DNA from 3 places in the Hydrogenophaga sp. 5NK40-0174 genome. Region 3 is predicted to be linked to each of the others. Evidence: predicted binding sites of a transcription regulator. Region 3 holds the regulator's gene; each other region holds the start of a gene.
The links. Region 3 encodes FNR, which switches genes on or off when oxygen is low (the NO sensors DNR and NnrR bind a similar motif). Its sites were predicted from a motif close to TTGATNNNNATCAA; they were not measured.
Positions count from the first base shown of each region.

Region 1: ABWV89_RS00645 (fatty acid desaturase) is a predicted target of FNR. The motif match lies at 8,163-8,176, and genes of this name have one in related genera.
Region 2: ABWV89_RS16310 (DUF3149 domain-containing protein) is a predicted target of FNR. The motif match lies at 7,972-7,985, and genes of this name have one in related genera.

Region 1 is NZ_BAABWG010000001.1:129,941-140,095, forward strand. It holds gene ABWV89_RS00595 (YkgJ family cysteine cluster protein) at 8-628, opposite strand; gene ABWV89_RS00600 (MAPEG family protein) at 645-1,055, opposite strand; gene ABWV89_RS00605 (hypothetical protein) at 1,235-1,456, shown strand; gene ABWV89_RS00610 (BMP family ABC transporter substrate-binding protein) at 1,600-2,742, shown strand; gene guaD (guanine deaminase) at 2,803-4,116, shown strand; gene ABWV89_RS00620 (cytochrome d ubiquinol oxidase subunit II) at 4,107-5,114, opposite strand; gene ABWV89_RS00625 (cytochrome ubiquinol oxidase subunit I) at 5,185-6,543, opposite strand; gene ABWV89_RS00630 (GbsR/MarR family transcriptional regulator) at 6,667-7,284, opposite strand; gene ABWV89_RS00635 (hypothetical protein) at 7,292-7,552, shown strand; gene dcd (dCTP deaminase) at 7,549-8,118, shown strand; gene ABWV89_RS00645 (fatty acid desaturase) at 8,357-9,460, shown strand; gene ypfJ (KPN_02809 family neutral zinc metallopeptidase) at 9,645-10,155, shown strand, end outside.
Region 2 is NZ_BAABWG010000004.1:603,495-613,649, reverse strand. It holds gene ABWV89_RS16365 (M23 family metallopeptidase) at 1-409, opposite strand, end outside; gene ABWV89_RS16360 (DciA family protein) at 517-846, shown strand; tRNA gene ABWV89_RS16355 (tRNA-Thr) at 903-978, opposite strand; gene ABWV89_RS16350 (ClpXP protease specificity-enhancing factor) at 991-1,500, opposite strand; gene ABWV89_RS16345 (glutathione S-transferase N-terminal domain-containing protein) at 1,545-2,156, opposite strand; gene ABWV89_RS16340 (cytochrome c1) at 2,287-3,042, opposite strand; gene ABWV89_RS16335 (cytochrome b) at 3,075-4,475, opposite strand; gene petA (ubiquinol-cytochrome c reductase iron-sulfur subunit) at 4,523-5,134, opposite strand; gene mscL (large conductance mechanosensitive channel protein MscL) at 5,370-5,780, shown strand; gene pdxA (4-hydroxythreonine-4-phosphate dehydrogenase PdxA) at 5,900-6,928, opposite strand; gene ABWV89_RS16315 (Nif3-like dinuclear metal center hexameric protein) at 6,942-7,736, opposite strand; gene ABWV89_RS16310 (DUF3149 domain-containing protein) at 7,770-7,910, opposite strand; gene ABWV89_RS16305 (S1C family serine protease) at 8,076-9,233, shown strand; gene tatC (twin-arginine translocase subunit TatC) at 9,388-10,155, opposite strand, start outside.
Region 3 is NZ_BAABWG010000001.1:665,355-675,509, forward strand. It holds gene ccoG (cytochrome c oxidase accessory protein CcoG) at 120-1,496, shown strand; gene ABWV89_RS03070 (nitrogen fixation protein FixH) at 1,544-1,813, shown strand; gene ABWV89_RS03075 (hypothetical protein) at 1,897-2,208, shown strand; gene fnr (fumarate/nitrate reduction transcriptional regulator Fnr) at 2,236-2,955, opposite strand; gene hemN (oxygen-independent coproporphyrinogen III oxidase) at 3,163-4,542, shown strand; gene ABWV89_RS03090 (sulfite exporter TauE/SafE family protein) at 4,595-5,266, shown strand; gene ABWV89_RS03095 (DMT family transporter) at 5,293-6,237, opposite strand; gene aceA (isocitrate lyase) at 6,549-7,868, shown strand; gene ABWV89_RS03105 (DUF4189 domain-containing protein) at 8,100-8,477, shown strand; gene thrS (threonine--tRNA ligase) at 8,715-10,155, shown strand, end outside.

The DNA.
Region 1 (10,155 bases), 540 kb from region 3:
AAGGGGTTCAGGCTTCAGCAGCGCGCCAGGCCTTTAACAAGGCCTTGGGCAGGGTCTGGACGGGCTGCTCGTCACCACAGTCTTCCAGGGCCAGCCGGACACCGCCCATCAAGGCTTCTGCGTCCATGAGCAGCTTGAGGTTCTGAGGCAATTCATCCTCACGGGCATCGCAGGCCACGCGCGAGAGCGAATGGCATTTTCGGCAGGCGGCTGGGCGGGCTTCGTATGCCCTGCAGCGGTGGTCCTCACCAAGCAATACGCATGGCGGGCGCTCGGCCCAGGAGAGAGAAGGTGAGTCGTTGCTGGCTCGGGCTTCGGCAGCTTGGCGCATTTGTTGTGCAGCCTCAGCGGACCAATGCATCCGTATGAACCCAACCAAGGCCTCGGCTTCCATCGGCGTCACGCTGACCGCCTGATGGCAGCAGGCTGAACAGCCGCTTTCGCAGGCTGGGGGCAGCGTGTCGGCTTGCAAGGCCTGATCGAAGACAAGGGCCAAACCCTGGTAGAGCTGCTCGCGCGAGATGCGCCGCGCTTCGGCTCGCGGCAAGGGGGCCACACGCCGGAGCACGGCTTGCCTCACCCGTTGAACGGACGCTTCGAATTGGTCTCGTTCTTCCTTGTTCAGCATCGAAGGAGCGCAGCGCTCAGCCTGCGTTCTTGAACGCGAGATAGAAGATCTGGACGCAGAACACTTTGCTGCCCGCGTAGGCAAGTGAGCGCAAGGAAGCCTGATCGAAGGTGTAGAAGGCAGCGTGAAGCAGCCGCATCACCAGGTAGCCAATGGCCGCCGTGTTCAGCAGGTGCAGGTCCAGGCCTGACGCGTGGGCGATAAGAATGCAGGCCGAAAAAACAGCCAGCGATTCCCAGGCGTTGGCTTGCGCCGCGTAAACCCGTGCAGGCATTCCGGTGAGCTGCGCCTGTTGCGCGCGCGGGTGGTTGTTGTCCAGTTTGCCCATGGCACGGGTGCGCAGCGTGCCGCCAATCATCGCCAACCCGATGGGCAGCATGGCAGCAATGAACAGGACATACAGGATCAATGGCAGTGAGCTTGGCATGGTGAATCGAGGCGACATTGAATGAAACTGCCTCCATTGTGCGCCCGGCGGACTGCACTTGCGAGATTGGCCTGCCTGCTGTTGCGGCGCCGTCCTACAAACTGGCGTTCGCCTGCATGGTGTGATGGGGTCATGTGAAGACCGGGCCGGACGCGACGGCCCTCAAACAGGAGAACATCATGAATGCAAGCAAGACCATTGGCGCCATCTTGCTGGTCCTGGGCGCTCTGGGCCTGGTGTATGGGGGCTTCACCTACACCAAGGAAGAGACAGCTGCGAAGCTGGGGCCGCTGGAACTGACCGTGCAGGAAAAGGAAACCGTGAACGTGCCTATGTGGGCAGGTGTGGGCGCTATCGTCCTGGGCGGCCTGATCATGGTGCTGGGCGGCAGCCGCCGTTGATCTACCCTGTCCTTGGCGGGTTGTCTGACGCCTGAGCCGCTGGCGACATTTGCCGCCCTGCGATACAATCTCACCAGAGCGAGCCGGTGCTTCCCCGGCTCGTTTCTTTTTGTCCATTTCGGGAAGTCATGTAGAGGAACACCATGTACAAAAACCTCGCGGCCGGGCGCGCTCATGCCCGGACATCTGCTTTTCGGGTCGCAGCCGCTCTGACCCTGACCATCTCCTCCCTTCTGCCTCTGAGCGCCGGCGCACAAGCCGCCACAGGCAAATCTGCCAAGGGGCCCTTGAAAGCTGCGTTCGTGTATGTGGCGCCGCTGACGGATGCCGGATGGGTTCGCCAGCACGACCAGGGCCGTCTGGCAGTAGAGAAAGCACTGGGCGAACAGGTTCAGACCAGCTTTGTCGAGCAGGTCGCTGAAGGCGCCGACGCCGAGCGCGTGATCCGCGACCTCGCGCGCCAGGGCAGCCAGATCATCTTCACCCCCAGCTTTGGCTACATGGAGCCCACGCTCAAAGTGGCAAAAGAATTTCCGAATGTGAAGTTCGAATCCGTCACGGGCTACAAGACGGCAGAGAACGTGGCCGCGTCGAACGCTCGCTACTACCAGGGCCGGTACCTTGCCGGCATTGCAGCTGGCCGCCTGGCAACCGAAGCCGGTTACGTGGCGGGCTTTCCGATTCCGGAGGTGGTGCAAGGCATCAACGCCTTCGCGCTGGGCATGCGTTCGGTCAACCCCAAGGCGCAGGTGCGCGTGGTCTTCCTCAACGAATGGTTCAACCCTGCCCGCGAGCGTGAAGCCGCGATGAGCCTGATGGACCAGGGCGCTGAAGTGCTCGCCTTCCACACAGGCTCGACCGCTGTGATGTCGGCTGCGCAAGAGCGTGGCAAGCTGGCGGTGGCCTATCACTCCGATATGCGCAAAGTCGCACCTGATGCCCAGGTGGTGGCCGTCACCCACCTCTGGGGCAGTTACTATACCCAGCGCGTCAAGGCTGTGATGGACGGTTCCTGGAAGTCTGGCCAGGTCTGGGGTGGTGTGGCCGAAGGCATGATCAAGGTCGATGCATTTGGCCCCAAGGTGCCTGCCAAGGTGCGCGCCGAAGTGGAAGCCCGACAGGCCGACATTGCGGCCGGCAAGCTCAAGGTGTTCACCGCGGGTGCGCAAGCCGTCAAAGACAATGAAGGCGGAGAGCTGATCCCTGCTGGACAAAGCCTGGACGATAAAGCCATCCTCACCATGAACCGCTTTGTCCAGGGTGTGGTGGGGCAGGTCGCCCGCTGACCCGACCCCGGCCCACCGTTTCACCGGTGGGCTGCCTGCTTTCGGAGTAAGCTCTTCCCCATGAGAGCTTACCGGGCAGCCTTGCTGCGATTCAGTGAAGATGGCCACAGCCCTGTCTACGAGGAAGACGGGCTGCTGGTCATTGGCCCCGATGCCGAGGGCAAAAAGGTGGTGCGCGCGGCGGGCAGCTTCTCATCCCTGGCAGAGCGATACCCTGGGGTGGTCGTTGAAGACTGGCGTGGCCTCATCCTGGCGCCCGGGTTTGTGGACATGCACATCCACTACCCGCAGACCGACATCATTGGCGCACCGGCCGAAGGCTTGTTGCCCTGGCTGGAAAAATACACCTTTCCCTACGAGTCACGTTTTGCCGATGGGGCTTACGCAACGACGGTGGCGAGTTTTTTCTTTGATGAATTGCAACGCCATGGCGTGACCACGGCTTTGACCTTTGCGACCTCTCACCCAGCTTCAGTTCATGCTGCTTTTGAGGAGGCGCAGCGGCGTGATTTGCGCTTCATGACCGGCAAGGTGCTGCAAGACCGCCACAGCCCCGATGGCGTACGGGACGAGACCGAGCAAAGCTTGCTGGACACCGAGGCCTTGATCCGGCAATGGCACGGAAAAGACCGCCTGGGTTACGCCATCACGCCCCGCTTCGCACCCACCAGCACGCACAAACAACTGAGCGGTGCCGGAGAGCTGGCGGCCAAGTACCCGGACGTCTGGATTCAGTCGCACGTGGCCGAAAACCTGGATGAAGTGCGATGGGCAGCGGAACTGTTTCCCGACTCACGCAGTTATCTGGGTGTCTACGAAGACCATGGCTTGCTCAGGGAGCGTGCCGTGTATGCGCACTGCCTTCACCTCACCATGCAAGACAGGCAGGACATGGCGCGCACCGGCGCGGTGGCGGCCGTTTGCCCCACCAGCAATGCGTTCCTGGGCAGTGGATTCTTCGACTACCTCTCAGCCGATGAAGCGGGCATGCGGTACGGCCTAGCCAGCGATGTGGGTGGCGGCACGAGCTTCTCGCCCTTTGCCACCATGCTGGCCGCTTACAAAGTGGCGAGGGAGGGGCAGACCAAGCGCGGCATGACGCTCTCGCCCGGCCATTTGTGGTGGCAACACACGGCGGGGGCGGCGCAAGCCCTTGGGCTGGACGGTGTGGTGGGCAATCTGCAACCTGGCTGCGAGGCCGATTTCATCGCCATCGATCCCGAGGCCACACCCTTGCTGGCACGAAAGCACGCGCTGGCCAGCAGTCTGGATGAGTTGCTGTTTGCACTCATCGTGCTGGGCGACGACCGCGCCATTCGGCACGTCGTCGTCAATGGCCAGCGGCGCTCTACCGGGCAAGTCGATCAGCTGTAGCTCAGGTCGGTGGCCTTGCCCCAGAACACGCGGTACATGTAGGTGGTGTAGATCACGATCACCGGCAAGGTAATGGCCACACCAATGAACACCACCGTGAGCGGTCCGGTCTGGATGGCCGCTTCCCATGCGGTCATTTTGCCGATCACGATGTTCGGGAAGATGCTGAACGAAAGGCCAAAGAAGGCGAGCACAAAAATCAGCACAGTGGAAGCAAACACCAGCCAGCCATGACCACCGTTGACGATGGATCGGTTGACCAGGGTCCAGCGAATCACCGCAAAGGCCAACAGGCAGGTCAACGGCACCGGCATCAAGGCAATGGAAGAAGGGCCGCTGAACCATTTCTCAAACACCGCGCTGGAGACCAGTGGCGTGGCGATGGAAATGGCGAGCAGGGAAAGCCCCATTGGCCACATGGCGCGGCGCGCCCATTCGATGGCCAACTCACGCAGCAAGCCATCGGTCTTCATGATCAGCCAGCCACTGCCCAACAGCAGGTAGGCCGCGGGCAAGGTGATGGCAATGCCAGCGCTGAAAGCCAGACCCATCAGGCCGTTGTCAAAACCGGTGACATAGCTGCCCAGCATCCATCCCTGCGCCATGCTGGCCACCAGCGATCCAGTGAAGAAGGCGTTGTTCCAGAAGCGCTTGTACTGAGCAGGGGCCTTCACCCGGAAGTCGAAAGCCACGCCGCGCAGGATCAGGCCGATCAGCATGATCGCCACCGGCAGGTACAAAGCCTGGAGCACCAGGCCATGGGCTTTCGGGAAAGCGACGAGCAGCACGCCCACCCCCAGCACCAGCCAGGTTTCGTTGGCGTCCCAGAAGGGGCCGATACTGGCGATCATGGTGTCTTTGTGCTTCTCTGCCTTGGCCGCTGGCAGCAGCAGGCCGACGCCGAGGTCGTAGCCGTCGAGGATCACGTAGGCCAGCAAGGCCAGCCCCATCACGGCCAGGAAAATCAAGGGCAGCCATTCGCCCCAGGTCTGTGGCATGTCAATACTCCAGTTCAGTACTCAAAGACTCAAACATTCGGGTCGTGGACGCTTGGGTGGCAACGGGCGATCAAACGCCAGCCTTGCCCAGCGTCGGGTCGTCATGGGCAGGCACGTGGTCGCCAGTGCGTTGCTCTGCGAGGTGCTTGACCACGCCGACATAGGTCACCAGCAGCAACGCGTAGACGATGACGTAGGCAGCCAGCGTCGCGGCCACATAAGGTGGTGCGATCGCCGTGGCCACCTCGCTGGTGCGCAGCACGCCGTAGACGATGAAGGGTTGGCGCCCGATTTCGGTGACATACCAGCCTGCAATGGTGGCGGCCCAGCCCGAGAAGCTCATGCCCACCAGCACCCACAGGAACAGCTTGGGGAAACTCAGCTTGGGCCTGCCGCGCTGACGCCACACCTGGAAGGCGCCAAACCAGGCCACGGCCAGCATCAGCATGCCCACACCCACCATCACACGGAAGGCGTAGAACAGTGGCGCCACGGGCGGTGCTTCACCTTCGAAGTCGGCAATGCCTTTGAGTTCACCCTGTGCGTCGTGGCGCAAGATCAGACTGGCCAGTTGGGGAATCTTGATGGCGAAATGGGTGGTCTTGGCTTCTTCGTCAGGAATGCCGAACAAGGTCAGCGGCGCACCGCTTTCCGTTTCCCAGATGCCTTCCACTGCTGCAATCTTGGCCGGCTGGTGCTCCAGGGTATTGAGGCCGTGCAGGTCGCCGACCCAGATTTGCGTCGGGATTGCGATGGCGCCAGCGATGAGTGCGGCGCGCATGGCCTTGTACGTGCCGGCGTTGTCACTGCCCTTGAGGATCTGCCAGGCGCTCACGCCGGCAATCAGGAAGGAAACCGTGAGGGTAGAGGCGAGCAGCTTGTGTGTGAACCGGTAGGGGAAGGATGGGTTGAAGACGATGGCCAGCCAGTCCACTGGCAGGTATTCGCCATTGACGACTTCATAGCCCACCGGGGTCTGCATCCACGAGTTCAGACTCAGGATCCAGAAGGCCGACATGGTGGTGCCGAACGCCACCATCGAAGTGGCGAACAAGTGCATCCTGGGCGAGACGCGCCCGCGGCCGAACAACATGATGCCCAGGAAGCTGGCCTCCAGGAAAAAGGCGGTCAGCACCTCGTAGCCCAGTAGCGGACCGGAGATGTTGCCGGTCTTTTCCATGAAGCCAGGCCAGTTGGTGCCGAACTGGAAGCTCATCACGATGCCCGAGACCACGCCCAGAGCGAAGGTCAGCGCAAACACTTTGGTCCAGAAGTAATACGCCTCTTCCCAGGCAAGACTTTGCGTGCGGTTCTGCGCGATCCGGAAAAACAGCAGGAACCAGCACAAGGCAATGGTGATGGTGGGAAACAAGATGTGAAAACTCACATTGGCCGCAAATTGAAGGCGTGAAAGCAGCAAGGTGTCCATGTTCAGGCGCAGGAAGGTCACGGCACGCGCCAGGCGTGCCGGTCATCCATTCGTAGGTTGTGGTTCAGAGTGGGGCGCTCGGGTCCGGTGTGGTGTCTGGACTTCTCCGGGTGCCTTGAATTTTCAGGTGGCGTTGTCGTCTTCGGCTATCTCGGGCCGCGAGCGTGTCTGGCTCTTCTTGGCCGAAGCCTTGCCCGTGATTCGGTCCTTGAGCTCAAGCACGCGCGTCACCTTGGTGCCCATGCCCATGAGCTGCAGAGCGGTTTCCGGCGCGAGCTTCTGCACATCGTCAAACCAGGTCATGAGCCGGTCGATCAGGTCGTGCATTTCCCTCATGCGGGCCTGGGCATACAGCTCTTCATCGCTGTTGGGGGTTTCGAGCAGCGCGCCCCTGAGCATGGAAAGTGTGGGTTCGATCTCGCGTCGACGGCGCTCTTCGGCCAGCACGCGGAAGATCTCCCAGACGTCTTCCGGGGCCTCAAAGTAATCGCGGCGATCGCCGGGCAAGCGGCGCGAGCGCGTCAGGCGCCAGGCCTGCAGCTCTTTGAGTCCCATGCTCACGTTGGACCGCGAGATCTCCAGAGTCTCGGCAATCTCCTCGGCGTGCAAGGGGCGGGGTGTGACGTACAGCAGGGCGTAGATCTGCCCCACTGTCCGGTTGATCCCCCAGCGACTGCCCATTTCCCCGAAGTGCCAGACGAACTCCCGGTTCAGCGCGGGCATTTTGACTTCAGTGTTCATTGGTGGTTTGACCCATATCAATCGATGGGCGTTATTTTCACATATTTCAGAAATTTCAGAAATTTCTGAAGACCTTGAAAATGTAGGGGTAATGGTCGATACGGCCGGTCAGTGCGAATCCGGCTTTGGTGGCACGGTTTGTGGCGGCCTAAAATGGGAGGCTGAATCATCAAGAGCCGTAGCAAAGCCCTTCTCGCTGGCGAGACGGGACAACAAGCGTCGTCACGGTCAGCGCAGCGCTGGCCCACGGCCGGAAAGACAAGCATGAGTATCAAGAGTGACAAGTGGATCCGCCGCATGGCCGAACAGCACGGCATGATCGAGCCGTTTGAACCCGGGCAGATCCGCCAGTCGGCCGACGGCCAGAAGATCGTCAGCTATGGCACCAGCAGCTACGGCTATGACATTCGCTGTGCGCCGGAATTCAAGGTCTTCACCAATATCCATAGCACGGTGGTGGACCCGAAGAACTTCGACGAGAAGAGTTTTGTGGACATCAGCTCGGATGTCTGCATCATCCCGCCCAACAGCTTTGCGCTCGCGCGAACGGTGGAGTACTTCCGTATTCCTCGCAATGTCCTGACGGTCTGTCTGGGCAAGAGCACTTACGCCCGCTGCGGCATCATCGTGAACGTGACGCCGTTTGAGCCCGAATGGGAAGGCTACGTCACACTGGAGTTCTCCAACACGACGCCATTGCCCGCCAAGATCTATGCAGGCGAGGGCTGTGCCCAGGTGCTGTTCTTCGAAAGTGACGAAGTTTGCGAAACGAGTTACAAAGACCGAGGTGGCAAATACCAGGGTCAGGTGGGCGTCACGCTACCAAAAACCTGAGTGTTTTCAACAAGGTCTAAACAACCGGACCTTATTTGCCGACATTGACGAAAGGCAAACCTGGTGTCAGCTTAAGCAGGTACCATTGGCCTGTTTCGCTGTTTGTCAGCGAAGTTGTCAAATTGTTTTGCTGACCCGCCGGGGGGTCGAAACCCCGAAAGGGCCTGCCAGGGCTTTCTTTTTCCATGCGAGCGCCTGGTCCCTTTCCCGGCCCTCAACCCTGTCTGCGTGATTGCCAATGTCTCAAAATCCTCCTCAGATCGAGCGACCTCAACCCATTCCTGAAGGTCAGCCACTGCCGCATCGCAAGGTCATTCGCGGCTGGTTGACACCCATCGCCGAGCGTCGCACGGCCATGGGCATCTTTCTGCTGGCACTCGACTGGGCCGTCTTTGTCGCCCTGATCGTGGGCACCGTGACGTTGCAAGCCTGGTGGGCCAAGCTGCTCTGTGGCCTGGCCGCCGGCTTTGTCATCGGCCGTCTGTTCATCATCGGGCACGACGCCTGCCATCAGAGCTACACGCCTCACCGCAAGCTCAACAAGATCCTCGGCCGTATTGCGATGGTGCCTTCGCTGACGCCTTACAGCCTGTGGGAAGTGGGCCATAACGTGGTGCACCACGGCTATACCAACCTCAAGGGCGTGGATTTTGTGTGGGCGCCCATGACCAAGGAAGAGTTTGACCAACTCTCCCCCGGTCGCCGCATGATGGAGAAAATCTATCGCAGCGGATGGGGCCCGGCGTTGTATTACCTTGTGGAAATGTGGTGGCTGCGCATGTATTTCCCGCGCAAGAGCTACATGGGCACCCGCCGTGCCGAATTCACCTGGGATGGTGTCTTTGTGACTGCCTGTGCGGTTGCCTGGATCGCTGCACTGATCGGTGCTGCCTATGCCACCGAGCAATCGGCCTGGGCGCTGGTCGGCTACGGGTTTGTGATTCCCTTCCTGTTCTGGAACGCCATGATTGGCTTCGTGGTGTATGTGCACCACACCCACACGGCTGTTCAGTGGCATGACGACAAAGCTCTCTGGGCCAAGGCAGCGCCCTTCGTGTCCACGACCGTGCACCTGACATTCCCTTTCAAGATTGGCGGTCTGATGCACCACATCATGGAGCACACGGCGCATCACGTGGACATGAGCATCCCGCTCTACAAACTCAAGAGCGCCCAGAAGATGCTGGAAGACACTTTGCCGGGACGGATCATCATCCAGCGGTTCTCGTGGCGCTGGTATTTCGAGACAGCGCGTAAGTGCAAGCTCTACGACTTCACACGCCGTTGCTGGACCGATTTCCAGGGCCGACCGACCAGCGAGTGCAAGCCTGCGCTGGCCTGATCAGGCACTGAAGACGTCAAGAAAGAGGCACCTGAGGGTGTCTCTTTTTTTGTGCGCGGCAGCAGAAAATTGACCCCGGAAAGGGGGCAAAAGCCCGGACAGTGCGCATAATGTGACATTTACCGCGCAAGTACACGGCCCGCCGCGAGAATCCGGCCGGTGCTTCTGACCAGGAGAGCAGGCCATGAAGTGGGAGAACAATCGCCAATCCAGCAATATCGAGGACCGACGTGCTTCGTCGGGAGGCCTCGGTGGAGGGCTGGGCGGCATGTTCGGCCGTCGTGGTGGTACTCCTCGCCGCCGTGGCAAGGGCATGGGCCTCGGCACTATCGTCATCATTGTCATTGCTGCCTGGATCTTCGGCATCAATCCCATGTCATTGCTGGGGGTGCTGGGCGGCGCAGATGTGCCTGTTGCCTCGTCCCCGGCACCACGCTCAGCCCCGGCGGGCAGCGGCGAGCAGCCCTCTGACGAGATGGGCCAGTTTGTGGCGGCAGTCCTTGGCGGCACGGAAGACGCCTGGACGCGGATTTTCCAGCAAGGTGGTGGCCGCTATGAGGCACCTGTGCTGGTGCTCTACCGTGATTCCACCCCGACCGCATGCGGTTTCGGTCAGGCGGCCATGGGGCCGTTTTACTGTCCTGCGGATCGCAAGGTCTACATTGACCTGAGCTTCTACGACACCTTGCGTCGCC
Region 2 (10,155 bases), on a different contig from region 3:
ACAAGCGAGACTCCACATATGTCAACCAGTCCAGCCGTTGCGCCGACTCTTCATCAAGCGAATCCATCGCATGACCAAACTCTTCGGCAGACAAAGGGGATACGCTCATCAAAGCACCACCTTCGCCCGGCTTCACCTTGAAATCCTCAGGATCCAGGCCCGCGAGTTCGGCGACTCGTGCCCCCAGGGAGTCTACTTGGATGAGGCGGGCCTGCATTTCGCCGAGCCGCCTCGCCATCGCGTCAAGGTTGGCCCTCATATAGGCGCTGTCCGCGTTTTCTTCCTCAGCTGGCACCCCCCAGGCTTGCACCCACCCCTGGTGCTGTGCCCATGCCAGGCCACCAACCGTCAGAGCGCCAAGCCCGCCTATCAGCAGCAGCGCCAGCATCATCAGTTTTGCGCCCGTCAAATGAATAGCCTTGCTCTTTGCAAGCCAAGCGTCCGTGATAATGATGTGCATTGCTGTCCCCGACTGACTGAATCGCTCTGTTTGATTGGTTCAGATACAAATAAGAGATGTCCAACTACCGCCCCACCTACAACATGCGCTCGTTGGAGCAAGCTGCGGGCGACGCGCCAACTTTGGCCGCCCTGCAGGCTCGCATTGCCAAGTCACAAGCACATTTGGAGCGAGTGAAGCCACTCTTGCCGCCCGCGCTCAGGAGCCAGGTGAGGTCAGGCCCTCTCACAGACGGTCAATGGTGCATTCTGGTCCGAAGCGCGCCCGCAGCGGTGAAGATCCGGCAGTTACTGCCAAGGCTTCTGGACGCACTGAACCAAAGTGGTGCAGAGGTTAGCGCGATTCGCGTAAAAATCCAAGGCCCCACCGAACGCGCGGTTTATTGAGCCTGACAGACGAATAAAAAGGAGAGCATGGATTTCAGCCACGCTCTCCTTTGTCTTGGTGCCGCTTGTCTGACTCGAACAGACGACCTATCGCTTACAAGGCGAGTGCTCTACCAACTGAGCTAAAGCGGCGAATCTCGAATTCTACTTGACTCGCTTGAGGGTCGGGCGACCACCGGTTGGCGGCGGATTGGGCGGGTCAGGCTGGTGGTCCTCACTGTCCACGATGGCCGGACCACTTGGCACTGCACGCAAGGGCGTAACGTTGCTGTTGGGCTCTTCTTCCGACGCCCCTCCTTCAACAGGAGCGAGAGCTTGTGCGGGCTGCTCTGGTGGGGGAAAGCCCATTCCCTGACCATTCTCCTTGGCATAAATGGCCAGGACATGGGAGACCGGAATCATCACATCTCTGGGAATACCGCCGAAACGGGCTTTGAAATGGATGTAGTCATTGCCCAGCTGCAAGCCGCTGGTGGCGTCGTAGCTGACGTTGAGCACGATCTCGCCGTTGTTCACGTACTCTGCTGGAACCTGAACAGATTCGTCAACGCAGACGGCCATGTACGGTGAAAAGCCGTTTTCCGTACACCATTCATGCAACGCTCGAACCAAGTATGGGCGAGTAGATGGCAATCCAGGATCAGCGTCAATCATGCGGGAGCTTGTTCAGGTAGCAGGGTGAGCAATGGGGCGGGTGCTTACTTGCGCATCACCTTCTCGGAGGGCGTCAACGCCTCAATGTAAGCGGGGCGCGAGAAGATTCGCTCTGCATATTTGAGCAGAGGCGCTGCGTTCTTGCTCAGTTCAATGCCATAGAAGTCCAGGCGCCACAGCAATGGAGCAATGGCCACATCAAGCATGGAGAAGTTGTCGCCCAGCATGAATTTGTTTTTGAGAAACACTGGAGCGAGCTGGGTCAGGCGGTCACGAATGTGCGAGCGCGCCTTCTCCAAGGCCTTCTCGTTGCTCTTGGCCGCACGGCTCTCCAGCACGGCCACGTGTGCAAACAGCTCTTTCTCGAAGTTCAGGAGAAACAACCGAACGCGCGCACGATCCACCGGATCTCCGGGCATCAGCTGGGGATGCGGAAAACGCTCATCGATGTACTCGTTGATGATGTTGGACTCATACAGGATGAGATCGCGCTCGACCAGGATAGGCACCTGACCGTAAGGGTTCATCACGCTGATATCTTCCGGCTTGTTGTAGAGGTCGACATCACGGATCTCGAAGTCCATGCCTTTTTCAAACAGAACAAAGCGGCAGCGATGAGAGAAGGGGCAGGTAGTGCCAGAGTACAAGACCATCATTCGAGGGGCTCCTTGAAACAAAACAGTGGAAGGCGACGCTGCGGAACGGCAGTCGTATCGCTTCCACTGGCCGGGCCAGCCCCGGACCGTTGTCCGGCCGACGGGTACTGGCTGAGGGATAGATGGGAAATTACTTGACGTCTTTCCAGTAGGCGGCGTTCAGGCGCCAGGCGATCAGGGTGAAGACTGAAAGGAAAATAAGCACCCAGACGCCAACACGAACACGCTTGGTCTGGGCAGGCTCGCCCATCCACTGGAGATAGGCCACCAGGTCACCAACAGCGTCGTCATATTCCGCCTTGGACATGGTGCCAGGCTTGACCTGTTCCCAGCCGGTCACGATTTCCGTCGTGTGGCCATGGCTTTCGACCTCTTTGATCACAGGCTTTTGCTCGCCTTGCAGTTGCCACAGTGGATGTGGCATAGCAATGCTCGGGAACACCTTGTTGTTCCAGCCAGTGGCCTTCGTGCCGTCCCGATAGTAGGTGCGCAACAGCGTATAGATATAGTCGGCACCGTTGTACCCATGGCCGGCACGCGAACGCGCGATCACGGTCAGATCAGGCGGCGTGGCACCAAACCAGTCTTTGGCCTCGCGCGCATTGATTGACGCCTTCATCGTGTCACCGATCTTGTCGGTGGCAAAGGTGAAGTACTTCTGGATTTCCTTGTCTTCCAGACCAATATCGCGCAAACGGTTGTACCGCATGAACGCTGCCGAATGGCAGTTCAGGCAGTAGTTGACAAAAATCTTCGCACCGCGCTGCAAAGCAGCCTGGTCAGTCACCCGATTGGGCGCTTTGTCGATGGGAAACCCGCCTCCGGCGGCCGTAGCCGCACTGCTCATGCCAAGAGCCAGTGCGATGCCCAAAAGAATCTTTTTCATTGGAAGTTTTCTCCGCTAATGGCTTCTGTGTCTCAGTGAGGCTTGAACGTCACGCGGTCTGGGACCGGTTTGAACTCGCCCTTGGTGGACCACCATGGCATCAGCAGGAAGAAGCCAAAGTAGAACAGAGTGCCAACTTGAGACACGCGCTCTCCAACAGGAGATGGAGGCAAGACGCCAAGGTAGCCCAGGATCAGGAAGTTGATGACGAAAACGGCATACAACCACTTGTTCCAGCTCGGACGGTAGCGGATGGACTTGGCAGGGCTGAAATCAAGCCAAGGCAGGAAGAACAGAATGATGACGGCAGCGCCCATCACCACCACACCCCAGAACTTGGCATCGATGGTCAGCATGGCAACAGCCAGCACTGCGGCCACACCCAAGACACCCACCTTGATAATCGCATTCAGTCGGCCAATGAACAGCGCACCCAGGGCGGCAAGCGCGACACACCCCACCAGCACATACATCATCTCGGAGGTGATGGCACGCAGCATGGAGTAGAAAGGCGTGAAATACCAGACTGGCGCAATGTGCGGTGGCGTCTTCAGCGGATCGGCCGGGATGAAGTTGTTGAACTCCAGGAAATAGCCGCCAAACTCGGGAGCGAAGAACACGATGGCAGTGAACGCCATCAGGAACAGGCCCAGACCGAAGATGTCGTGCACGCTGTAGTAAGGATGGAATGGAATGCCGTCGAGCGGGATGCCATTGGCGTCCTTGTGCGCCTTGATCTCGACGCCGTCAGGGTTGTTGGAACCCACTTCATGCAGCGCAATGATGTGGGCGACCACCAGACCCAGCAGAACCAGAGGCACAGCAATCACGTGGAAGCTGAAGAAGCGGTTCAGCGTTGCGTCGCCGACAACGAAGTCACCGCGGATCAGCAGGGCAAGGTCAGGACCGACCACCGGAATGGCAGAGAACAGGTTCACAATCACCTGCGCACCCCAGTAGGACATCTGGCCCCAAGGCAGCAGATAGCCCATGAAGGCTTCAGCCATCAAAGCCAGGAAGATCCCGCAACCAAAGACCCAGACCAGTTCGCGTGGCTTGCGGTAAGAACCGTAGATCAGGCCACGGTACATGTGCAGATAAACCACGATAAAGAAGGCAGATGCGCCCGTGGAGTGCATGTAGCGGATCAGCCAGCCCCAGGGAACATCACGCATGATGTACTCGACCGATGCAAAGGCCAGCGCCGCATCAGGCTTGTAGTGCATCACGAGGAAGATGCCGGTGACAATCTGGATCACGAGCACTACGAGTGCCAGTGAACCGAAGATGTACCACCAGTTGAAGTTTTTCGGGGCGTAGTACTCTGCCATGTGCTCGTTGAAGAGCTTGGACAGAGGGAACCGGTTGTCAATCCAGTTCAGCGTCTTTTGCGCCAGGGGCGCGTCAGGTGAAATTTCTTTGAATTCAGCCATGGAATGCCTCAGTGGTCGAAGGTCTGCTGCTTTTCGCGGCAGACGGATCAGGCCTTTTTCTCTTCACCAACAACGATAACGCTGTCGGATGCGTAGTAGTGCGGTGGCACTTCGAGGTTGTCGGGGGCGGGTTTGTTCTTGAACACCCGGCCCGCCAGGTCGAAGGTCGATCCGTGACAGGGGCAGAGGAATCCACCCGGCCAGTCCGCGGGAAGGGATGGCTGAGCACCCGGCTGGAGCTTGTCTACCGGGGAGCACCCGAGGTGAGAGCAGATGCCGATGCCGACAAAAATCTCTGGCTTGATGGAGCGATGGCGGTTCTTGGCGTACTCTGGCGTCGGGTAGGCCTTGCGCTCGGAATTGGGGTCAGCCAGTTGCGACTCATCCTCTTCCAGCGTCTTCAGTTGCTCAGGGGTGCGACGCATGATCCATACGGGCTTGCCGCGCCATTCCTTGACGATCTTCTCGCCCGGGGCAAGAGAAGAAACATCGACTTCGATGGGGGCACCAGCGGCCTTGGCACGCTCCGAAGGCTGGAAGCTGCTCACAAAAGGCACGGCGACAGCGGCTGCACCTGCACCACCCATGGCACAGGAAGCGATCAGCCAAGTCCGGCGGCTGCTTTGGGCAGCCGCATCGACAGTTGCATCATCACTCATGGGGAACTTTCATTAACATGAAACTAGGGTCAACCCGCTATTGTACCGGACCTAGACAGGCAAATCGAGGGTAAATGAGGCCGCGTCTCATCCAGAATCGATTTGCGCTGCTAACCATCAGTTTCGATTCAGCCCCTAATACAAATGTGTTCCATGTGACAATGCTTGCACCCCGCTCAGTAACACCACGCGGGGAGCAAAGATCGATAGCCCCAAATCACCACAGGAGAGTCACATGGGCATGATGCAAGAGTTCAAGGAATTTGCCGCGAAGGGCAACGTGATGGATATGGCCGTCGGTGTGATCATCGGCGCGGCATTCGGAAAGATCGTCAGCTCGCTGGTTGACGATGTGGTGATGCCTGTAGTGAGCACCATCTTCGGAGGCCTGGACTTCTCCAATTACTTCATCCCCCTGGCCGGACAATCTGAAACCGTGCTCGCCGAAGCAAAGAAAGCTGGCGCCGTCCTCGCTTACGGCAACTTTCTGACCATTTTGCTCAACTTCATCATTCTGGCTTTCATCATTTTCATGCTGGTCAAACAGGTCAACCGGCTCAAGCGTGAGGAACCGGCAGCACCTCCGGCCGCCACGCCCGAGGACATTGTGTTGCTGAGGGAGATTCGTGACAGCCTCAAGCGCTGAAGCAGGCAGCTGATACCAGCGGCCCTACCCATGAAAGAAGCCGCTACTCCCAGCGGCTTCTTTCTTTCTGTTTGGTGAACCCGCCCCCGGGCAGTCAACCCAATGGGCAGAGGTTTCGCTCAGCACTGACCCATGGCCTGCTCCAGCGCGGCCAACAGGCTTTCGCAGGAAGCACTCCCTGTGCCCGCCAGATCAAATGCCGTGCCATGGTCGGGGCTGGTGCGCAGGAAAGGCAATCCAATCGTCGTATTGACTCCGTGCTCCAGGCCCATCAGCTTGACCGGGATCAGGCCCTGATCGTGATACATCGCGATCACCAGATCGAACTCGCCCTGGCGAGCCCTCATGAAGACTGTGTCCGGTGCATGCGGCCCCGACACGTTCACTCCCTCGGCTTGCAAAGAAGCCACCACCGGCCCCAGCACGTCCAGCTCCTGGCGACCAAACAGCCCTCCTTCTCCGGCATGGGGGTTGACCCCTGCCACAGCCACACGAAGGCCAGGCACGCCCTGGCGTGAAAAATGAGCCTGGGTCAGCAGTATCGTCTGCCTGAGGTTCTCGGCCGTGATCGCAGCCAGTGCCTCCTGCAAACTGACATGGATGCTCATCAGCACAGTCCGTAGGCCAGGGCAACTGAGCATCATTCGGACAGGCACCGACTCGATGCCAATACCGGCGTGAAGCGCGGCCAGGTGCTGCAACATCTCCGTATGCCCGGGAAAGGGTTCTCCAGCGGCTGCCAGAGCTTCCTTGTGGATAGGCGCGGTCACCAGGGCTCTTGCATGCCCATGCAGACAGGCCGCGGCGGCAGCCTTGATGGCCTGCGCGGCCATATGCCCTGCTGCAGCGCTCACCTGGCCCCAGACAGGCAAGCTGGCCGCCCCTGACTGCCGCAGGGAAACAAGCTGAACCCGCCCTGTCGTTGAGGGCACGCATCGACCTTCATGGTCATCCGCCTCGAAGAGGTCAGCAAACCGCACCCCCAGTACGCCACACGCACGGTCGAACACGCCATCGTGACCATAGACGACGCAGGACGACCGGATCTCGGGGCGTTCCAGCATTGCCCGGACAACAATCTCCGGCCCGATGCCCGCCGGATCACCCATGCTGATGGCGACAGGCCTGGGAGAATTTGAGAGAGCCATGGAAGGCCTTTCTTCAGGCCGGGTTGGGTATGTCCACAAACTGGTGCTGGACACCAAGTTCGTCCGCCAGCCGTTGTCCCACCGCCTGCACGCCATACCGCTCGGATGCATGGTGACCACAGGCAATGAACGCGACTCCGCATTCGCGCGCGTAGTGCGCTTGTGGCTCGGATATCTCACCCGTGATGAAGACATCAGCACCTGCAGCGATGGCGGATTCGAAGTACCCTTGAGCACCTCCCGTACACAGGGCTACTGTCTTGATCTGCCGGCCGTCACCCTCCACCAGTAACGGCGTTCGATCGAGGCGCTCTTTGACGTGGCTGGCCAATGCCGCAGCCGATTCGAATGCAGCGTCGCCAATCCAGCCCAGTTGCTGGTCGCCAAAGCTGCCAGCTTCGCCCTGCCATCGCTTGACGCCCAGTCGCGCCGCCAGCTGGGCGTTATTGCCCAGCTCCGCATGGGCGTCCAGCGGCAGATGGTAGGCGTACAGATTGACGTCGTGAGCCAACAAGCGCGCGAGGCGCTGCCTCATCCACCCAACAACCCGCCCGTCCTGGCCGCGCCAGAACAGGCCGTGATGAACCAGAATGGCGTCTGCTTGCGCATCGATCGCTGCGTCGATCAGTGCCAGACTTGCTGTGACGCCGGTCACCAAGCGCCGGACCCTGGACTTTCCTTCGACCTGAAGACCGTTCGGTCCATAGTCCTTGAAAAGCGCTGGCTGAAGCAGCATCTGCAGGCGCTGGGTCAACTCGGACCGGTCGACGCCATGAGTGGAATCGACTTGTGATGTTTTGGCTGTCATGCCGCTATTTTGACAGCCAGAGCGGCTTTCGCGTCAGCGCTGCGCCTTCGCCGATTCGTCGATCTTGCGGGAGAAGAAACGCAGGAACCAAACGGCCATCACAATGATGAACACCAGCACCGCCAGGCTCAGCAAGCCGTAGTCAGTGGAAAAAAGGTCGATCACCGCTTTCATGTCACTCTCTCCTTTGCAGATAGATACATGAGCATTGCACTGCTCATGGCCAAGTCAGGCATTGACATGGGTCAATAGGCTTGAAATATCAGTGACTCGCCGTCAATTGCATGACAATAGTCATGTTCGGCGGCCATATCGGCCGCGCAATTGCCTGCAATCCCTATGAAACGTATCTGGTTGGTTTTCTCGCAGGCTGTCACTGTGTTGCTGGCAGCCTATTTCGTGGTGGCGACGCTCAAGCCGGACTGGGTGCGCAACGCGGGCAAGGGAGCGTCGGTCGTTCAGGTGTTTGAGAGCACCGTGCCTGCAGACGCGAACGCTGGCGCCAACGGCGTGCCCAACTTCCGCAATGCTGCCAAAGTGGCGGCTCCCGCCGTTGTCAGCATCAACACCTCTACCGCAGTGGCCTCTAACGGTGCCACTGATCCGTGGTTTCAGTTCTTTTTTGGAGAGCAAGACCAGTCACCCGCGCAGGCCGGCTTGGGCTCTGGCGTCATTGTCAGCCCCGCCGGGTACATCCTGACGAACAACCACGTGGTGGAAGAGGCCGACCAGATCGAAGTGGTCCTCAATGATGGCCGCCGCACGGCAGCAAAGGTCATAGGCACCGACCCTGAAACAGACCTGGCCGTCCTCAAGATCGAGTTGGGAAATTTGCCTGTCATCACGCTGGGCGACACCGGCAGCCTGGCCATTGGAGACCCCGTTCTGGCCATTGGCAACCCGTTCGGCGTGGGTCAAACAGTGACCAGTGGCATTGTCAGCGCCCTGGGCAGAAACCAGCTCGGCATCAACACGTTCGAGAATTTCATCCAGACTGACGCCGCGATCAACCCAGGAAACTCGGGCGGCGCTCTGGTTGACACAAGAGGGACACTCATGGGCATCAACACGGCCATTTACTCTCGCTCAGGCGGATCCATGGGCATTGGCTTTGCCATTCCGACATCCACGGCGAAATCGGTGCTGGATGCTATCGTTCTTGAAGGAAAGGTCACACGCGGATGGATTGGCGTGGAGCCACAAAACCTGACGCCTGAGCTGGCGCAGACATTTGGCCTCAGCAACGACAGTGGCGTCATCATCACTGGCGTGCTCCAGAACGGCCCCGCCGCCAGCGCCGGAATGATGCCCGGTGACGTCATCGTTGCCGTCAATGGCGTCACCGTGGGTAATGTCTCTCAGCTGCTGGCTACCGTTGCAGCGCTCAAGCCTGGTGAACCGGCCAAACTGGAAATTGTCAGGCGCAGCGGCAAAGAGACTTTGACTGTCACCCCCGCCAAACGTGACCCAGCGCTTCTGAGAGGTCTGGCACGCTAGACATATAGGAGCAGTCGCAGCTGGGGGACAGCCGACGCTCCTTCCAGGGATCACGCGGCTGGGGTACCACTTGGATGCCCCGGTGCTCGGCACTCAGGAGAAAGCACACCTACTGACCACACGCAAGGCGCTACAAGGCACAGCCCCAGAAGTATTAGTCCTTGCCCGCGCTGCCGGTGTCGCCTTGACCATCAACGCTGGCATCCGACGCATTTTCTTCATCGCCATCAGACGCGTCCTTCTTGGGCGCAAACCAGCGCGCCCCGATGATGCCGAGCTCATAGAGCAGGCACATGGGTACGGCCAGCGCCAACTGCGAGATCACGTCTGGTGGCGTGACGACGGCGGCGATGATGAAGGCGACGACGATGAAATAGCCGCGAAAGCCCTTGAGCTTCTCAACAGAAACCATGTCGAGACGCACCAGAAGCATCACGACAATAGGCACCTGGAATGCCAGGCCGAAAGCCAGATACAACGACAGAATCGCCTCCACATACGAAGCGATATCAGGGGTCGCCGCAACGCTCTCGGGCGTGAAGTTCTGAATGAAGCCAAACATCTTGTCCAGCACAAAGAACTGAACAAACCCAATGCCCAGGTAGGCCAGTGCGCTGCCGAGCACGATCAGGGGGATGGCAAAGCGCTTTTCGTGTTTGTAGAGACCGGGCGCGATGAATGACCACAGCTGGTACATCCACCAAGGCAGAGAGACCAACAGCGCGGCCATGGCCAGCACTTTAAGGGGCACAAAGAAAGGCGAGAACACCCCAACCGCGATGAGCTTGGCATCAGGCGGCATGTGCGCCTTGATGGGCACGGCAATCAAATCGATCAAACCGCTTGGGCCAGGCCATAAGGCCAACGCGCCCATGCACACCAGCAATCCGATCAAGCTGTAGACCAAGCGGTCTCTCAACTC
Region 3 (10,155 bases):
ATATCCGTCCAGATACTCCCGAGAGTTCCAACGTGACCAACGCCAATCCAACTGCCAACGCGGACAAGACCACCGATCTCGCTGATGTGCCCAAAGGGGTGCCCGCAGACGACGAAGTCATGGTGTCGTTGTACGCCTCGCGCAAGAAGATCTATCCCCGGGCAGTGTTCGGGTTCTTCTCGAAGTGGCGATGGTTGCTGGTTTGGGCAACGCAGCTTCTGTTCTATGGCCTGCCCTGGCTGGAGTGGAATGCCCGCCAGGCAGTCCTGTTTGATCTGGAAGCCCGGCGGTTTTATCTCTTTGGTGTGGTTCTGTACCCGCAGGACTTCATCTTCCTGACAGGCCTGCTGGTCATTTCTGCACTGGCCTTGTTCCTGTTCACGGCAGTGGCGGGGCGCCTTTGGTGCGGCTACGCTTGCCCACAGACCGTCTACACCGAGATCTTTCTCTGGATCGAGAAGAAGGTGGAGGGTGATCGTTCGGCGCGCATGCGACTGGACAAGTCCGACCTCTCAGCTGGCAAGGCAGGCAAGAAGTGGCTCAAGCACGCGTTGTGGATCCTGTTTGCATTGTGGACAGGTTTCACTTTCGTCGGCTACTTCACCCCGATTCGAGAGTTGGCCAGTCTTTCCGTCGCTGGCGCGCTCGGTCCCTGGCAAACCTTCTGGATCTTCTTCTACGGTTTTGCCACCTATGGCAATGCTGGCTGGATGCGCGAGCAGGTTTGCAAATACATGTGTCCTTACGCACGCTTCCAGAGCGCGATGTTCGACAAGGACACCATGATCGTGACTTACGATGCTGCCCGTGGAGAACCGAGAGGTCCACGGTCGAAAAAGGCCGATCCCAAGGAGCTGGGTCTGGGCGCTTGCGTCGATTGCACCTTGTGTGTGCAAGTCTGTCCGACGGGTATCGATATTCGCAATGGCCTGCAATATGAGTGCATCGGTTGCGGAGCCTGCATTGACGTGTGCAACGAGGTGATGGACAAGGTCGGGTATCCGCGCGGGCTGGTTCGCTATGCCACCGAAAACGGTGTCGCCAAAGGCTGGACCACCCAGGAGATGGTCAAGCATGCCTTCCGGCCTCGCGTTCTTGTGTACACGTCCATCCTGATGGCCATCACGGCAGCCATTGTGATCGGACTGTTTGTGCGCACCCCCCTCAAGGTCAACGTGATCCGGGACCGGGGCGCGCTGGCGCGCATGGTCGAGCGAGGGCGGATTGAAAACGTGTTCCGTCTGCAGGTGATGAATGCCACGGAGACCGCACAGAACTACGTGGTGTCGGTGGAGGGCCTGCCGGACATCATGATTGCCTCCGGGAATGAAATCGAAGTTCAGCCAACGGAAGCTCGCGCGGTGGCCGTTCGGGTGCAGATTCCGCCCAATACGGCAGAGCCGGGTTCTCACCCGATTCGCTTCACTGTTCGGGCCGCCTCTGGTGATGATCCGGACGAGGTCGTTGAAAAGGCTGCCTTCCTGGTTCCCCGCTAAACTGTTTCATTGGAGTGACCCAGCATATGTCTTCCGGAGTCCTGAACATGCCTTCCCAATCAACTACCCCTGTGCCAGCCAGCACGCCGCGCCCTTGGTGGAAGGAACCCATCATGTGGCTGGTTGTTGGCGGCCCTGCCGCTGCCGTGATCGCCGGCGTGACCACCGTCATCATTGCGGCCAGCAACCCTGACCCCGTGCTGGATCGCACGGAAGCCGGTACTGCCAACATGGTGCCGGCCCATCAGGCGCGCAACCATGCGGCCTCACCGACAGTTGCGCCTGCCGGCAAGAGTGCCGGGCAAGACAGTCAATGACCAAGGTGCAGGTCCTGGGGCTCGCACCTTGAGGCCTCCGAACCTGGCACGACCATTTCACACGGATCTGAGGAGACACACACATGAAAGCGCAACGTTGGATGTGGATCGCCTGGCCAGCATTCCTCGTGGCGGGTGTACTGGAGATTCTGGTGTTTGCCATGGTGGATCCCAGTGATCTGCAGTGGTTTGGTGAGCCGCTCGAGCTGTCGCGGCAAGCCGTCTACACGATCGGCTTTTTTGTGTTCTGGGCCATCACCATGGCTTCGAGTGCCCTGACGACCTTGCTGGCCATGTCTCCGTTTGAAGTGAATCGCTGCCCAGTGCCTGCGGACGAGCGACCTCGGAATTGCGTGAAGAACGGCGGGGCAGGGGACTGCAGCAGCTGCGGCTGACGACTGGTCAGCCCGACGCAAGCCATTTCAGGAGCACTGCTGCGGGTTGACGATCTGTTTGAGGCCGTCCGTGTCCTTGATGTGGACGTAGCGCTGTTTGACGTCGATGATGCCTTCGTCCACGAACTTGGAAAAGGTGCGGCTCACTGTCTCGAGCTTCATGCCCAGATAGCTGCCGATCTCTTCTCTCGTCATGCGAAGAATGAGCTCTGATTGCGAGAAGCCCCGGGCGTGCAGGCGCTGGACCAGGTTGAGCAAGAACGCCGCCAGCCGCTCTTCGGCGCGCATGCTACCCAGAAGCAGCATGACGCTGTGGTCACGCACGATTTCGCGACTCATGATCTTGTGCACGTGGTGCTGCAGCGTCGTGAACTCACGTGAAAGCTCTTCCACCTGGTCGAAAGGCATCACGCAGACTTCAGCATCTTCAAGTGCCACGGCATCGCAGGAATGGCGGTCGCTGACGATGCCATCGAGGCCGATGATCTCGCCCGTCATTTGAAAACCGGTCACCTGGTCGCGTCCATCGGCGCTGGTGACGCAGGTTTTGAAAAAGCCGGAGCGGACCGCGTACAAGGAAGTGAACTTGTCCCCCACGCTGAACAGGGACTGGCCCCGCTTGATCCGCTTGCGTGTGGTGATCACGCTGTCGAGCTTGGTCATTTCCTCTTCGTTGAGGCCCATGGGCAAGCAGAGCTCGCGAAGGTTGCAGCTCGAACAGGCGACTTTGATGCTGGTTCCGTCCATACGTATATTCATCGTTGAGGTGGCAAGCTTAACCCAAAGACACATTGGCGGCTGCAATCCCCCTGTCTGGAAACCGCTCTCACGGCCTTTGCACCTCATCCAATGTCAGTCAGGGCAAACCCGGGGAAGGTCGCAGGGCTTGATGAAGATCAATGGGATCGTTCTCACATTGAGGCAAAGTGCCATGCCATCAATGGAGAATTCTCAGTGAGCCACGCGATTTCCGACGATTTGCTCAAGCGTTTTGACGTTCCAGGGCCTCGTTACACGTCCTACCCCACAGCAGACAGGTTTGTGGAAGCCTTTACAGAAGGCGACTACATCCAGGCGCTGGAGCAGCGGCGCGCCGGGTCCATGGCCCTGCCTTTGTCCCTGTACGTGCATATTCCGTTTTGCGAGTCGGTCTGCTACTACTGCGCCTGCAACAAGGTCATTACCAAGCACCACGACAAGGCTGCCGAGTATCTGCGTTACCTGTCGCGTGAAGTCGAGTTGCAGGTTCAGCACTTTGGCAAGGGGCACAACGTATCGCAGCTCCATCTGGGCGGCGGTACGCCGACCTTCCTCTCGGACGAGGAGCTCGAAGACCTGATGTCAATGATCCGCCGGAACTTCACCCTGGTGCCTGGCGGCGAGTATTCGGTGGAGGTTGATCCGCGCACAGTGACCGACCAGAGGCTGCAAACACTTGCCCGGCTCGGGTTCAATCGCCTGAGCTTTGGTGTGCAGGATTTTGATCCTGCGGTTCAGAAAGCCGTGCACCGCGTGCAGCCGGCCGAGCAGGTGTTCGATCTGGTCAAGGCGGCGCGTGAAATCGGCTTCGAATCCGTCAACGTCGACCTGATCTACGGCCTGCCGCTGCAAACGCCGGAGAGTTTTGCACGAACGCTGTCCCAGCTCAACGATCTGCGGCCCGACAGGGTGGCCTTGTACGCGTACGCTCATCTGCCGGCTCGATTCAAACCCCAGCGCCGGATTGCCGCCGCTGAGCTGCCCAGTCCTGCAGACAAGCTCACCATGCTGTCCAGATCGCTCGACGCCATGAGCGAAGCCGGCTACGTGTATGTCGGGATGGACCATTTCGCGCTGCCAAGCGATGCGCTGGCCGTGGCAAAAAGGCAGGGACGCCTGCACCGCAATTTTCAGGGCTACAGCACGCAGCCGGATTGTGATCTGATTGCACTGGGCGTATCGGCCATTGGGCGCATTGGTGCGACCTACAGCCAGAACGCCAAAACGCTCGATGAGTACTACGACGCGCTCAACCAGGGGCGACTTCCCATTGTGCGTGGCCTTGCACTGACCCGTGACGACTTGCTGCGCCGCTCAGTGATCATGTCTGTGATGTGCCAGGGTGAGGTGCAGTTTGAGTCGATCGAACTGGGGCATCTCATCGATTTCAAGTCCTACTTTGCGCGCGAAATCGAATCGCTGGCCGATTTTGAAGCCAATGGTCTTGTCGAAGTGGATGACAGCAGCATCCGCGTGACCGCCCAGGGCTGGTACCTGGTCAGAGCCATCGCCATGGTGTTCGACAAGTACATCCAGACCGATCTGGACCGGGCACGCTTCTCCAAGATCATCTGAGCCCGCCGGGCGATGGCCCCTAGCGGGCCCGCCGCGCTGATACAGTCCAGCTATGCAAACTTCGATGGCCATGACGGCGCTTTTCATGGGCCTGGTGGGAGGACCCCATTGCGTGGCCATGTGCGGCGCTGCTTGTGCTGGCATTGGCCATGCAGCAGGGGAGCGCAGCACCCAGGCACTGTGGCTTTTCCAGCTCAGCCGGGTGGCGGGCTACGCCTTGCTGGGTGCATTGGCTGCAGGCTCCGTGCAAGGGCTTGCCTGGCTTGGTCAGAATACCGCTGTTGTCCGACCCGTCTGGACCACTTTCCATGTCGCTGCGCTGGCCTTGGGACTGGCGCTGCTGATTCGAGGGCGCCAACCTGGCTGGATCGATGACCTCGGGCAGAGCATCTGGCGCAAAGCACGGCCGGTGCTCACCCGGATGGGGGCAGGCGCGCCCATTGTGCTGGGCGCTGCTTGGGCCTTGATGCCCTGCGGCCTGCTGTACTCAGCCTTGTTGATGGCATCCTTGTCGGCAGACGCGTTTCAAGGGGCCGGCATCATGGCTCTGTTTGCTGCGGGCACGGCAGTGTCCCTGACAGCCGGGCCCTGGCTCCTGCTCAAACTCAGGGGAGGGCGCTCAGGCGCCTGGGCCATCCGGCTGGCAGGGCTGGCCCTGGCAGGCGCCTCTGGGTGGGCTTTATGGATGGGCATCACTCAGCCTACGGGTCTGTGGTGCGCCTGAAGGCTCAAGGCCGTTGAGTCGTTTCATCACAATGGGGCCGCCAGAGGGTTGCGTGTCTTGCGGGTAGCCACCCAGAGGCCAAGCATGGCCAGCCCGAAGGCCACCCACTGAGGCAGGCTGGGGCGCTCACCCAGAAGCAGGACACCAATGGCCGCCGCCGAGACGGGCAGCATCACGGTGAAGACACCCGCCCTGGCGGCCGGTACATGCTGCAGGCCTTTCATCCAGAGCCACACCGTCCAGACGCTCGCCGCCATGCCGTAGAACAGGACCAGCAGCCAAAGTGGCGCGGCCACCGTGCCAAAGTCGAAATGCCATGCGGCGTACAGGCCCATGGGCGTGACAAGCAGCAAGCCCCAGAGATTGATGATGGCTGAGATGCGGCGAGGGGAAATGCGAGCCGTCAGGCGTTTGCCAATGACCACGTAGGAGGCTTCGCACACGACAGCAGCGAAAACAAGCAGCGGGCCGAGCCAATGCGCTTGAAAGGCATCTGCATGAGCCGGCTCCTGGCGCCCGTAGGCAAACAGGCCGATGCCCATGGCGGAGAGCGCAATCGCCGCTATGGTCTGACGCTGCAACTGTTCCTTCAGAAAAGTCCTGCTGAGAATGGCGACAACGCCGGGTAGGGCGGACATGATCAGGCCGGCAGTAACGGCAGATGTCATGGCCACGCCAAAGAGCATGAAGGTCGAGAACAGGAAATTGCCGAGAAATGACTGCAGGAACAGCAGCTGTCGCTCGCGCCTTTCCAGAGTGGGCTCGTGCTCCGGCCGCTTGATCCAGCGCGCCATGGCCAGGGCGCCGATGCCGAAGCGGAGCCAGGCAAGCAGAAACACCGGGAACACCACCAGCAGAGGCTTGGAAAGGGCCACATAGCTGCCGACCAGCGACATGCTCAGCCCGAGTGCGCCATAGGCCCACCAGGGTGGCTGATGGAGGTGGGTGGGGCTGGTGGTGGAGGCTGTCATCACAGTGGGCGATCATGCCGCATATTGGGTGGACACGCAGACGGTTTGGTTTTGTATGACAAGAATATATTTTCGATATATGAAAATCAACAATGCTGCGGTGCGAAATATTTTCTCAATACAAGAAAGATTAATTCACATTGAGAAATGTCCATTTAAGTCTATGATTTTCAATGTGAAAATATTTCTCTTATATAAGACATAAGAGCTTCACAAAGTCTTCTATAAGACTTAAAGTCTTGTCATCGGATGGCCTGGATGCCATCCCTGAGTCGATTGTCCTTTTCATTCAACTACCGGAGAGCCATTTCATGTCTCAACAACTGACCCGCGAACAGCAAATCGAAGCCCTGAAGAAAGACTGGGCAGAGAACCCACGTTGGAAGAACGTCAAGCGTGGCTACAGCGCCGAGGACGTCGTCCGCCTGCGCGGCAGCCTGCAGCCCGAGTACACGCTCGCCAAGCGTGGTGCCGAGAAGCTGTGGGAAAAGGTCAACGGTGGTGCCAAGAAGGGCTACGTGAACGCGTTCGGCGCCATCACTGCCGGTCAGGCCATGCAGCAAGCCAAGGCTGGCCTCGAAGCCGTGTACCTGTCTGGCTGGCAGGTTGCCGCAGACGGCAACACGTCGGAAACCATGTACCCCGACCAGTCGCTGTACGCCTACGACTCCGTGCCAACCATGGTTCGCCGCATCAACAACACCTTCAAGCGCGCTGACGAAATTCAGTGGGCCAAGGGTGTGAATCCTGGTGACGCCGAGTTTGTCGACTACTTCCTGCCGATCGTTGCTGACGCTGAAGCCGGTTTCGGTGGCGTTCTCAACGCTTTCGAACTGATGAAGAACATGATTGGCGCTGGTGCTGCCGGCGTTCACTTCGAAGATCAGCTCGCTGCTGTGAAGAAGTGTGGCCACATGGGCGGCAAAGTCCTGGTGCCTACCCGTGAAGCCTGCGAGAAGCTGATCGCTGCCCGTTTCGCCGCCGACGTGATGGGCGTGCCCACCATCGTTCTGGCCCGTACCGACGCAGAAGCTGCCAACCTGATCACCAGCGACTACGATGAGAATGACAAGCCATTCCTGACCGGTGAGCGCACCCAGGAAGGTTTCTACCGCGTCAAGAACGGCCTGGAGCAATCCATCTCCCGCGGTGTTGCATACGCACCTTACGCTGACCTCGTGTGGTGCGAGACCGGTGTGCCAGATATTGGCTTTGCCCGTGAATTCGCTCAGGCTGTTCACGCTGCCTGCCCAGGCAAGCTGCTGTCCTACAACTGCTCGCCATCTTTCAACTGGAAGAAGAACCTGGACGACAAGCAAATTGCCAGCTTCCAGGAAGACCTGGCTGCGCTGGGCTACAAGTACCAGTTCATCACGCTGGCCGGTATCCACGTCAACTGGTACAACACGTTCCAGTTTGCGCACGCCTACGCTCGTGGCGAGGGCATGAAGCACTACACCGAGATGGTGCAGGAGCCAGAATTCGCTGCTCGCGAGAAGGGCTACACCTTCGTGTCGCACCAGCAGGAAGTTGGCGCTGGTTACTTCGACGACGTGACCACCGTGATCCAGGGCGGCTCTTCCTCCGTGAAGGCCCTGGCCGGCTCTACCGAAGAAGAACAGTTCCATTGATGATGGAAGGGGCGTCGGTCAGCTGATGCCCCACTCCTGCATGACCTGCAGGGAAGAGGAGACAGCCTCGAGGCGATTTCGCTTCGAGGCTTTTTGTTTGTCTTCTTGTTTGTGTCAGGCGCTGCTTCCGGTGACAACGGTCTGGCAGGGTGGCAGTTATGGCTGCTGAAATGCCGCCGTACAATGATTCATTGTGTTGAATCAAAGTTGGGGATACGAAGAATGGCAAAGATGACGCGTTGGATTCGTGTGGCGACCCTGGTCGCGGCAACGGCGGCACTGAGTGCATGTGGTGGCAATGATGACCTGTATGGTGCCATTGCCTACAGCTCGGACACCGGCGTCGCAGCCGGTGCATACAACTACGAAACTTCCGTGGAAGCCGCCAATGCAGCGATGAGCAAGTGTGGAACTGGCTGCGCTCTGGTGTTGCAGTTCGATGGTGAAGACACCTGTGGCGCATTTGTCGCTTCCTCCAACGGCCAGTGGGGCGTCGGTGCCGACGACAACAAGTCCGATGCCATTGAAAAGGCCACGCGCTCCTGCGAGGGCAAGGGCGGGGTGGACTGCGAAGTTCTGGAAGACCTGCCCGCAGTCTGTCTGGGCTGAAGACGCTGCTGGAGTTGCCCCGTTCGCCGCTGCGCGGCGAATGTGGGACAATGACGGTTTTCAAGAACCCATCAAGAGCGAGAAAGGCAGCACGGGTTATGACACCGCGAACTACGGCAACCTGGATCGAGACCCCTCACGGGTCGGCTGTGTCGCGCCTGCATTGATTGGCTTTTCAAATCTTGATACAGCGCGGCCCAGGCCGCGTTTTTTGTTTCTGCTTCACTCACAACAGTCATGATCAACATCACGCTCCCAGACGGTTCACAGCGCCAGTTTCCCGCCTCTGTCACCGTTGCTGATGTCGCTGCATCCATTGGCAGCGGTCTTGCAAAGGCTGCGCTTGGCGGCAAGGTTGATGGCCATCTGGTCGACACCAGTTTTCTCATCGAAGGTGACGCGCAACTCGCCATCGTGACCGCCAAGGACCCGGAAGGCCTTGAGCTGATTCGTCACTCCACGGCTCACCTGTTGGCCTATGCCGTCAAGGAACTGTTTCCGGATGCCCAGGTCACCATTGGCCCGGTGATCGAGAACGGCTTCTACTACGACTTTTCCTACAAGCGCCCGTTCACGCCTGAAGACCTGGCGGCCATCGAAAAGAAGATGAGCGAACTGGCCGGCAAGGATGAGCCTGTGGTTCGCCGCGTGCTGCCCCGTGACGAAGCTGTGTCGTATTTCAAGGGCCTGGGCGAGAACTACAAGGCAGAGATCATTGCGAGCATTCCGTCCAATGAAGATGTTTCACTCTACCGCGAAGGTGGTTTTGAGGACCTGTGCCGTGGCCCGCACGTGCCCAGCACGGGCAAGCTCAAGCACTTCAAACTGATGAAGGTGGCGGGCGCTTATTGGCGTGGCGACCACCGCAACGAGATGCTCCAGCGCATCTACGGTACGGCCTGGGCGTCCAAAGATGAGCTCAAGCAGTATCTGCACATGCTGGAAGAGGCAGAGAAGCGAGATCACCGCAAGCTCGGCCGCGAGCTCGATCTGTTCCACCTGGACGAACACTCGCCCGGTACCGTGTTCTGGCACCCCAAGGGCTGGACGCTGTGGCAGGAGGTGGAGCAGTACATGCGCCGCGTGTACCGCGAAAACGGCTACCAGGAGGTCAAGGGACCACAGATTCTGGACAAGCACCTGTGGGAGAAAACCGGCCACTGGGACAAGTACCGCGAGAACATGTTCGTGACGGAGTCGGAAAAGCGCGACTATGCGCTCAAGCCGATGAACTGCCCGGGGCACATTCTCATCTTCAACCAGGGCATCAAGAGCTACCGCGACCTGCCGCTGCGCTATGGTGAGTTCGGGCAATGCCATCGCAACGAACCCTCTGGTGGTTTGCACGGCATCATGCGTGTGCGTGGCTTCACGCAAGACGACGGGCATATTTTTTGTACCGAGGGCCAGATTCAGGCTGAAGTGGCTTCGTTCACCAAACTGCTGCAGCAGGTCTACAAGGATTTCGGCTTCGAGAACATCATTTACAAGCTCTCGACGCGGCCCGAGAAGCGCATCGGCTCCGAAGAAAGCTGGGATCGTGCCGAAGAGGCACTGGCCGAGGGCCTGCGCGCATCAGGTTGCGAGTTCACCTACTTGCCAGGCGAGGGCGCTTTCTACGGGCCTAAGATCGAATACACGCTCAAGGACGCCCTGGGGCGCGAATGGCAGTGCGGCA